3 regions of the Pradoshia eiseniae genome follow, and region 1 is predicted to be linked to each of the others. Evidence: riboswitches for the same ligand, from Rfam matches in the RefSeq annotation. Region 1 holds a riboswitch; each other region holds the start of a gene.
The links. Region 1 has a riboswitch for S-adenosylmethionine ahead of CYL18_RS03940 (bifunctional homocysteine S-methyltransferase/methylenetetrahydrofolate reductase). Riboswitches for the same ligand answer to the same signal wherever they lie in the genome.

Region 1 (3,276 bases):
AGTATACTAACAAAGTAAGGTGTGTGATAGCTTGTGCCATTGAATGAACGATTTCAATTTAAACCAGTGAGGTTGCTTATTTCAATCCTCCTGCTGGTATCATTAACCTATCTCTTTATTGATCTTGCCAGAGGGATTGATGGAGAGAGCGTGTACCGCTTTGATATGGGAATCATTCACGTCGTGCAAGGAAGCATTAATGATTTGAGCACAAAGCTTTTGGTTTTATTGACGAGCCTCGGATCAGTGAAGGGGAATACAGTTCTGGTCATCCTCTTTTCCATTTGGTTTATCTGGAAACGGAATTATTTGAGTACAGCCTTTCTCATCTATGTCACTCTATCCGGTGCCTTCGTTAACCGTTATTTAAAATGGACATTTCAACGCGAGCGTCCATCCTTAAATCCGCTTGTCGTCGAAAATGGGTTCAGCTTTCCAAGCGGGCACTCGATGTCCTCTTTTATTCTGTATGGTGCTTTGATGATTATTGCTACACGGATGACGAAGAAGTGGCAAATAAGAGTTCCAGTATATTTTGTCTGTTCCATGATGATCCTGCTTATGGGCTACAGTCGTATTTACCTGGGTGTCCATTATCCGAGCGATGTACTCGCCGGTTATGCAGCCGGCGGTGTCTGGCTGATTATTTCTGCCGTGGTATTTAAGTATGTGGATTATCTGGGAAGAAGGAAGAGGAAATAGTAAGGGCATTAAAGCCTCCTTGCCAACTCTCTTAAATGAGCTTGGCGAGGAGGCGTTTTTGTTTCGCTATTTTGTTCCGCTCACGCAAATGGCAGTGCAGGGTTTGAGCTCTTTATCATCCATTTTGATTGTATGGAAGCCAGCCTGTTTCAGGTAGGCTGATATTTCATCGGATAGCCTCATTGCTTCCTTGATGGTAGCTTCTTTTTGCCGGGGCTGAACAGTGATGGATATTGTTCCCTCATTTTTTAGAATAGAGTGCAGGTGTTGAATGGCCTGTTCTTTCTCTTCCCACATCGGGAAGCTATTGACACTGTATATGCGATCGTATTGATTTTCCGTTAGTACGTCAAAGGCAGTCCCTTTCCTGATTCGAAGTCGACCGCTTTCTATGGAATCCTCATTTTTCTCTTTAGCTAGTTCAACCATGGCCTCTGAAGGGTCGTAGCCATCGGCCGTACATTTCGGGAAGGAAGAAAGAAGCTTATTCAAGCCTTCGCCAGGACCGAATCCTATCTCAAGCACCATATCACCATTATTGATCCCTAGCTTATGGAAAGTCCAGTCGTATAAAGCGCCATTTTCATAAGCCATCACTTTCCCGGCCGCTTTTCCCACTAAACCCTTCGGTTCTTTAAATTGTTTTGAAATGAAATCCTTCATGTTTACATCACCTCTGTCATTTACTACCCGAAAGCTGAAGGTAGATAACTTTTTGGAGATAATTTTCTAAATAAATTGAAATAACTGAAAAATTGTAGTAAATTAAATAAACAATCCAATATTTTCTTATCTAGAGAGGTGGAGGGACTGGCCCGAGGAAACCTCAGCAACCTGGACCGAGTGTGTAGTCCAAGGTGCTAAATCCAGCAAGCATAGCTTGGAAGATGAGTGCCGTACTGAACAAGGGGCTTTCATTTTTGAAAGGCTCTTTCTTTATAATCGGTTATCCATCTGCATATCAAGGGAGGAGAAAATCATGAATTTACTAGAGAGGCTTAAGGGAGAAATCCTTGTGGGAGATGGAGCCAGCGGAACATTACTCTATTCCTTTGGGATAGATACATGCTATGAGGAATTAAATCTCACCAATCCGGAGCGAATCGTCGCCTTACATAAGGAATACATAGAAGCAGGAGCAGACCTTATACAGACGAATACATTTGGTGCTAATTATCATAAACTGAAGCGCTATGGCCTGGAAGGGGAAACTGCAAGGATTAATAGGGAGGGCGTCCGGCTCGCCAAGGAAGCGGCAAATGGTCAGGTCTATGTACTAGGCACGATTGGCGGCCTTCGGAGTGTCCGGAAGTCTGAGCTTAGCTTGGAGGAAATCGGGGTCTATTTCAAGGAGCAGCTTGATGCGCTGCTTCAAGAGAAGCCGGATGGACTGATTTTGGAAACCTATTATGACCTGGAGGAATTATTGAGCGTGCTGGCGATTGCGAGAAAGGAAACGGACTTGCCGATCGTCGCCAATATTTCCTTGCATGAGGTTGGTCTGCTCCAAAACGGTATGCAGGTTAAGGATGCCTTTGAGATGATTAAAGAAAACGGAGCAGACATCGTCGGCCTGAATTGCCGGATGGGTCCGTATCATATGATTCGATCCTTTGAGGAAGTGCCATTAAATAAAGAGACGTACCATTCAGCCTATCCGAATGCGAGTCTGCCTGATTTGGATAACGGGCGTTATGTCTATTCAACTAATGCTGATTATTTTGCGGATGCCGCGAAACAGCTGATTGAGCAGGGGGTTCGACTGATTGGAGGCTGCTGCGGGACAACGCCTGAACATATTCGAGCAATTAAGAGGGGGATACTCGGACTTGTGCCTCTGACGGAGAAGAAGGAGGTTATCAGCCGAAAAACTCATGTCTACACATATGAGTTTAAGTATCCCAAAAAGCAAACCATCCTAGGGAAAGTCAAGCAAGACCCGACGATTCTAGTTGAATTGGATCCGCCAAAAACGCTCGGGGTAGAGGAATTTATGAAGGGAAGCAAATACTTGCATGAAATGGGTGCTGACGCGATTACCCTTGCAGATAATTCCCTGGCCTCTCCGCGTATATCAAATGTGGCGATTGCCTCGATGCTAAAAGCAGAACATAAGAAAAATCCGCTTGTTCACTTAACGTGTCGTGACCATAACCTGATTGGTCTTCAATCCCATTTGATGGGGATGCACACATTGGGGCTGAATGAGGTCCTCGTAGTGACAGGCGATCCCTCTAAAATTGGAGACTTCCCGGGTGCGACGTCTGTCTATGATTTATCATCGATTGATTTGATTTCATTGATTAAGCAATTCAATGCAGGCATCTCCTATTCAGGGAAACCGCTTGGCGGTCAGACGAATTTTGAGGTTGCTGCAGCATTTAATCCTAATGTGAAGTATATAGACAAGGCCGTGGTGCGAATGGAGAAGAAAATTGGGGCTGGAGCAGACTATTTTCTGACACAGCCAGTCTTCTCGGTTGAAAAAATTCGTGAGGTCTATGAAGCAACCAAGCATATTCAAGCGCCAATTTTCATCGGGATTATGCCGTTGACGAGCTATCGCAATGCTTC
Region 2 (3,276 bases), on a different contig from region 1:
TAGGTCATATTATTCACCCTTAATAAGGAAATAGTTTCTAAGATTGCAATAATTATTAAAATTCTATAACCTTTAATTAAAAATGTCTACAGTGAGGTGATTGGTCATGAAAATAGCGGTTGTACAAATGGATGTGGCTTTTGCTGATCCAGACAGAAATTTTGGGCAAGTGGAAGGGTTCATTGAAGAGGCTGCGAAGGCAGGGACAGAGGTGATTGTTCTCCCGGAAATGTGGAATGCGGGCTATGCCTTAAAGGAGCTTGAACGATTAGCAGATGTTAATGGGGAGCGAACGAAGAAATTCCTTAGCCGCCTGGCGACAAAGCATCACGTCCATATTGTCGGCGGTTCGGTTGCGACAAAGAAGAACGGCAGGTTTTATAATACGATGTATGTCGTTGATCAATCCGGTGATATCGTCTCTGAATATGATAAAGCCCATCTTTTCAAGCTGATGGATGAGCATAAGTTTATGAGTGCAGGGGAGAAGGCGAATGTTTTCACCTTGGCTGGGGTGACGTGCGGGGGGATCATTTGCTATGATTTGCGCTTTCCGGAATGGACGCGGACCCATGCATTGAAGGGGGCGGCGGTTATGTTCATCCCTGCCCAGTGGCCAAAGCCGCGAATTGATCATTGGCAGCTATTGCTTCAGGCTAGAGCGATTGAGAATCAATGCTATATCGTGGCGGTCAACCGTGTCGGTGAAGATCCGAATAATGAGTTCAATGGTCATTCGATGGTCATCGCGCCGTGGGGAGAGCTGCTTTTGAGCGGGGAAGCGGGGGAAGGAATCTTTTATACAGAGCTTGATTTCCAGGAAGTGAAGCGTGTCAGAAAAGCCATTCCTGTTTTTGATGATAGGAGAACCCATTTATATGAGCTGTGAAAAAAATTTTCGGGATATTGATTGATTTAGCAAGGAGTAAAGCGTTTTCACAAATTTTATCAAAAAAGATTATCGTTGACAGAATGTTTAGAACTCTGTAATATCATAATCAAATTAAATACATTGCTTATCGAGAGTGACCGAGGGACTTGGCCCTATGACGTCCGGCAACCCCCTTTATTGAGGGAAGGTGCCAATTCCAGCAGAATGGATGACATTCTGAAAGATAAGTCGAGATAGATGTTTATTTCGATGCCCCTTTCAGATGAGAGGGGCATTTTTATTGTAGAAAATGTACAGGGATAGAGGTTGGCATATGATTAGTATTCAGAATCTTAACAAAATTTATAAAACGAAAAGCGGCGTAGTCAATGGTGTCGATAATGTATCCCTAGAGGTTAAAAAAGGCGAGATATTCGGGATCGTCGGATACTCAGGAGCAGGGAAAAGCTCGCTGCTTCGCTGCATTAATTTGCTGGAGCGTCCAACCTCGGGCAGGATCACGGTTGATGGACTGGACCTGACGAAGCTGAGAAGGGAAAATTTGCGGCAGGCACGCTTGAAAATCGGGATGATCTTTCAGCACTTTTATCTGATCAGCCAGAAAACAGTATTTGAGAATATTGCGTTTGCTTTGAAGGCAGCCAATATGCCGCAGGCAAAGCGAAAAAAACGAGTGGAAGAGCTGCTGAAAATGGTCGGATTAGCCGACAAGCGTGATGTGTATCCTTCCCAGCTGAGCGGGGGACAGAAGCAGCGTGTCGCGATTGCCAGGGCGTTAGCGAATAACCCGACCGTCCTTCTCTGTGATGAGGCGACCTCAGCACTCGACCCAACAACGACGAAGTCTATCTTGAATCTATTGAAAAAAATCAATCAGGAGCTCAACATCACAATTGTCTTGATTACGCATGAGATGAATGTCGTGAAGGAAATTTGTCACCGGATGGCGATCATGCAGGATGGCAGGGTCATCGAGGAAGGCTCGGTGTATGAAATTTTCGCTAAACCGCAGACCGATCTGACAAAGGAATTCATCAGTAGTGTGGTCTCGTTCGACATACCCGAAGCCATTTACAAGGAATGCGAGGGTCCGATTGTCAAGGTGACATTCAGGGGGACGGTTGCTGGGGAGGGCGTCATCTCAGATACGCTTCAGCAATTCCAAGTGAAGGGCAATTTCTTACATGGCTCGATTGAATACATACAGGATTTGCCGCTCGGTATTTTTATCATGGAGCTTCGCGGACAGAAGGAAGAGATTCATAAAGCCATCTCTTATATAAAAAATCGCGAAGCAGAAGTGGAGGTGATCCAGCATGGGCTTTGATTTCAACCACTTTGTTGAGCTGATTCCAGAGATCAACACGGCGTTTCTGCAGACGATTTACATGATTACAATTTCCCTCGCTGTTGCGATTGTGATTGGCTTGCCCGTCGGGATTATTCTTTATGTAACAGATAAGGGTCTGTTTTGGGAAAACAAAACGGTACAGACGATTCTAGGATTTTTCGTCAATCTCATCCGCAGTATCCCGTTTATTATTTTGTTGGTTGCTCTCATCCCGTTGACCGACTTGATTGTCAATACGACGATTGGACCGGCAGCAGCGAGTGTATCGCTATCTGTGGCGGCGATTCCGTTTTTTGCGAGAATCGTTGAAACGTCATTGCGGGAGATTGATAAGGGTGTCATCGAAGCCGCGATTGCAGCTGGTGCAACACCGTGGATGATTATAAAAGATGTCCTCTTGCTTGAAGCGAGATCCGGAATCATCTCAGGTATTACTCTGACATTGATCAGCTTGATTGGTTTCTCTGCCATGGCCGGAACGGTCGGGGGCGGCGGGATTGGCGATTTGGCGATTCGCTACGGCTATTACCGCTATGATAATACCATCATGATTGCAACCGTCATTATATTGATTGTTTTAGTTCAGGTTATCCAATTTGCTGGTGATTTCATCGCAAAGGTTATCGATAAAAGATAAATAGAAAAGGGGAAATGGTTCATGAAAAAGGGGTTAACAGCATTTATTTTATTAGTAGTTATAAGTGTACTGGCAGCGTGCGGAGGCAATGAAAGCAGCGGGGACGCAAGCACGGAGTCGAAGGATATTAAAATTGGCGCCACGTCCGGTCCTTATAGCGATATGGTCACAAAAGCCATTAAGCCAGGCTTGGAGGAATTGGGCTATAAGGTAGAGGTAGTGGAATTCAGTGATTATATCCAGCCGAACAAAGCACTTGATACGGGTGATATTGATGCGAACCTATTCCAGCATACGATTTACCTAGAAAACTTTGAAAAAGAGAACAGCATGGATTTATCCGCTTTAATTACCGTACCGACGGCGCCGATGGGCATTTATTCAAACACCTACAAA
Region 3 (3,276 bases), 470 kb from region 1:
TCTACCGCTGTATGAAGAACACAAATATCTGTGCAAACCCCAACTAGGTGCAGCTCTGTAATTCCTCTTTCACGAAGCTTAATATCAAGGTCTGTCCCTGCAAAGGCAGAATAGCGCGTTTTGTCAATCCAAAGTACATTTTCTCGTCCCTTGTTCTTATTATACACATTTTGCAGATTTCCAAATAAATCTCTTCCCGCCGTACCGCGAATATTATGAGGGGGGAATAAGCGAGTCTCCGGGTGATAGGAATCTCCCTCATCATGAACGTCAACCGCAAATACAACATAGTCTTCCCGTTCGATAAAATCCTTCGTTAAAGAAACAATATAATCTTCAATAAGTTGCCCTGGCTCACCGCAAGTCAATCTTCCTTCGTCCGCCACAAAATCATATGTATAATCAATATTTATCAACGCTTTCAACCTGATCACTCCTCTTGTAGGATTTAATTGTCATCCGGTAATACAAAAAAATCGCGTGATGTCTTTACAAGTAATTTTACAGCTATTCTACCATTTAAAATAAAATAATTCCTCCCTTTTCCGTTTTTTCAATTCTTGTTATTAAATAACCAATTGCATGAAAAAGCCAGCCCTATAAAATAGGACTGACTCCTAATATCATCTTAAGCCTTCACTTGTTTGCTGGTGACGGCTTCTAAAGCGCTTTTAAGATCATTAATGAGGTCATCCGCATGCTCGATGCCGACAGAGAAACGGAGCAGCCTATTACAGACGCCGCCTGCAATCCTAACTTCCTCTGGAATATCAGCATGGGTTTGCGTCGCCGGGTAGGTCATCAAGCTTTCCACTCCACCAAGGCTTTCAGCGAATGTAATCACGCCAAGGCCCTTCAGAAAGTCATTGACCCATTCCTCCGACTGAATACGGAAGGAAATCATCCCCCCGCTTCCTGGATAGAGGACATCTATGATCTCTTCCCTTCCCTCTAGAAAGGCAGCAATTTTCTTGGCATTCTCTTCATGCTGCTTCATCCGGAGGCTAAGTGTTTTCATGCCTCTCATCACTAGCCAGGAATCAAAAGGAGAGAGAACAGCACCTGTCGCGTTTTGATATTCATCTAGCTTCAGGCAAATATCGTCACCCTTTGCGACGATTAGTCCAGCCAGGACATCATTATGGCCGGCTAAATATTTCGTGCCGCTATGAACAACGATATCTGCGCCAAGCTCAATCGGCCGCTGCAGGATAGGTGTATAGAATGTGTTATCGACAATCAGTAATAGACGATTCTCGTCACACAGATTACCAAGTGCGCGGATATCGATTTCCTGCATTAAAGGATTGGTTGGCGTTTCGATAAACAAGGCTTTTGTTCGTTCTGAAATGGCTTCGGAAAAATCTTCATAGGACTGGCATTGGACAAAGGAAATGCCATATTTCCTCCATGTTTTCTCAAACAAACGATATGTACCTCCGTAAAGGTCAGCAGAGACAAGAATCTCATCTCCCGGTTCAAACAGCGTGAGTAAAGCATGAATGGCCGCCATGCCAGAGCTGTAGGCGAACCCTTGGTCACCGCCTTCAAGCTTTGCGATTGCTTTCTCTAAAATCTCTCTTGTCGGGTTTCCTGTCCGGGTGTAGTCATAGCCTGTCGATTGTCCAATTCCTTCATGCCGGTATGCCGTTGAGAAATACACGGGCGGGTTCACCGTGCCTGTATGTGTTTCACTGCGATTGCCGATTTGGGCTAATACTGTTTCAATCTTCCATGTAGTCATTATGCTGACCCTCCCGAATAAAAATAAAAAAGTCTTCCAAGAAGAAGACTTATTGATCCTTAATTCTCCTTCTTATCTCTCGAGGCACGAAAAAACATGCCTTGCAGGATTTAGCACCTTTCCGAACACAAACATCGGCGGTTGCTGAGACATCATCGGGCCCGTCCCTCCGTCTCTCTCGATAAGATTTATTAGAATATTCATTTAATTATAATTTACACGGGTGCATTGGAAAAAGCAAGAAATTTCTCAGCTGTTGTACCCTTTTTTCGCAGAAGTATATAATAGACTTATCCACCAAAAAGGAGTGTCTACCAATGAAAGCAGACGGACAAGAGATTTTTCGCTACATTAAAGACTTGGTCTCCATCCCAAGTCCTACCGGTTATACAGAAGAGGCCATTCGTTATACAGAGAAATTTCTGAATACATACGGAATTGAGAACAGGCGCACAAATAAAGGGGCCCTGCTTGCCACAATTAAGGGGCAGGATGACTCGAAGCACCGTTTCCTGACGGCTCATGTCGACACGTTAGGAGCAATGGTAAAGGAAATCAAGCCAAACGGACGCTTGAAACTAACTATGGTTGGCGGATTCCGCTGGAATGCCTGTGAAGGAGAATATTGCAAAATTCACACAGCAGATAGAACCGTTTATACCGGTACCATTCTATTGACGCAAACATCTGTCCACGTCTATCAAAAAATGGGTGATATTAAACGAGATGACGACCATATGGAAGTCCGCATTGATGCGGTCACTAAATCACAGGCAGACACGAAAGCGCTTGGCATCGAGGTCGGTGATTTTGTCTCCTTTGAGCCTCGCGCAGAGCTTGCGGGCAACGGCTTTTTGAAATCAAGGCACCTTGATGACAAGGCGAGTGTCGGCATTCTTCTCTACTTGATCAAGCAGCTTAAAGAGGAAAATATTACTCTTCCTTACACCACCCATTTCCTCATATCCAATAATGAAGAAATCGGCTATGGCGGCAACTCCAATATACCGCCAGAGACAGTGGAATATTTGGCTGTTGATATGGGAGCAATCGGAGACGGCCAGACAACGGATGAATACAGCGTCTCCATTTGCGCGAAAGACTCAAGCGGTCCGTATCATTATGGTCTGCGCCAGCACCTTGTCGAGCTCGCGAAAAAGCATGAGGTCGATTACCGCATTGATATCTATCCATATTACGGCTCAGACGCCTCCGCAGCAATCCGCGCTGGATTTGACATCGTCCACGGATTAATCGGTCCCGGTATCGATGCCTCCCATGCATTTGAACGAACTCATATCAGCTCAATTGAGCACACAGCTAATCTGCTTTGGCATTATATGCAGTCAGAGCTCGTTATTTAATCCCTTTACGAGGTGCGAATACCATCCGCACCTCTTTTTCCTTATAATAGTTCCTTCAATTTTCGATATGCTTTTTTTGCTTCCGCATACCCCTGATGATAGAGCTTCTCAAGCTTTCGCCGATTCCGTCCAATTGATGATACATCAAGCTTTTGCATAGGACGAATA

Region 2: another riboswitch for S-adenosylmethionine. It lies ahead of CYL18_RS14535 (methionine ABC transporter ATP-binding protein); the one in region 1 lies ahead of CYL18_RS03940 (bifunctional homocysteine S-methyltransferase/methylenetetrahydrofolate reductase).
Region 3: another riboswitch for S-adenosylmethionine. It lies ahead of CYL18_RS01570 (methionine biosynthesis PLP-dependent protein); the one in region 1 lies ahead of CYL18_RS03940 (bifunctional homocysteine S-methyltransferase/methylenetetrahydrofolate reductase).

Annotation. Positions count from the first base shown of each region.
Region 1 is NZ_PKOZ01000001.1:781,063-784,338, forward strand. It holds gene CYL18_RS03930 (phosphatase PAP2 family protein) at 34-702, shown strand; gene CYL18_RS03935 (class I SAM-dependent methyltransferase) at 769-1,365, opposite strand; SAM riboswitch class I at 1,489-1,596, shown strand; gene CYL18_RS03940 (bifunctional homocysteine S-methyltransferase/methylenetetrahydrofolate reductase) at 1,682-3,276, shown strand, end outside.
Region 2 is NZ_PKOZ01000010.1:68,189-71,464, reverse strand. It holds gene CYL18_RS14545 (pyridoxal phosphate-dependent aminotransferase) at 1-8, opposite strand, end outside; gene CYL18_RS14540 (carbon-nitrogen family hydrolase) at 107-889, shown strand; SAM riboswitch class I at 1,014-1,122, shown strand; gene CYL18_RS14535 (methionine ABC transporter ATP-binding protein) at 1,206-2,219, shown strand; gene CYL18_RS14530 (methionine ABC transporter permease) at 2,209-2,880, shown strand; gene CYL18_RS14525 (MetQ/NlpA family ABC transporter substrate-binding protein) at 2,902-3,276, shown strand, end outside.
Region 3 is NZ_PKOZ01000001.1:313,453-316,728, reverse strand. It holds gene CYL18_RS01575 (cysteine hydrolase family protein) at 1-434, opposite strand, end outside; gene CYL18_RS01570 (methionine biosynthesis PLP-dependent protein) at 629-1,744, opposite strand; SAM riboswitch class I at 1,814-1,932, opposite strand; gene CYL18_RS01565 (M42 family metallopeptidase) at 2,062-3,108, shown strand; gene CYL18_RS01560 (patatin-like phospholipase family protein) at 3,150-3,276, opposite strand, start outside.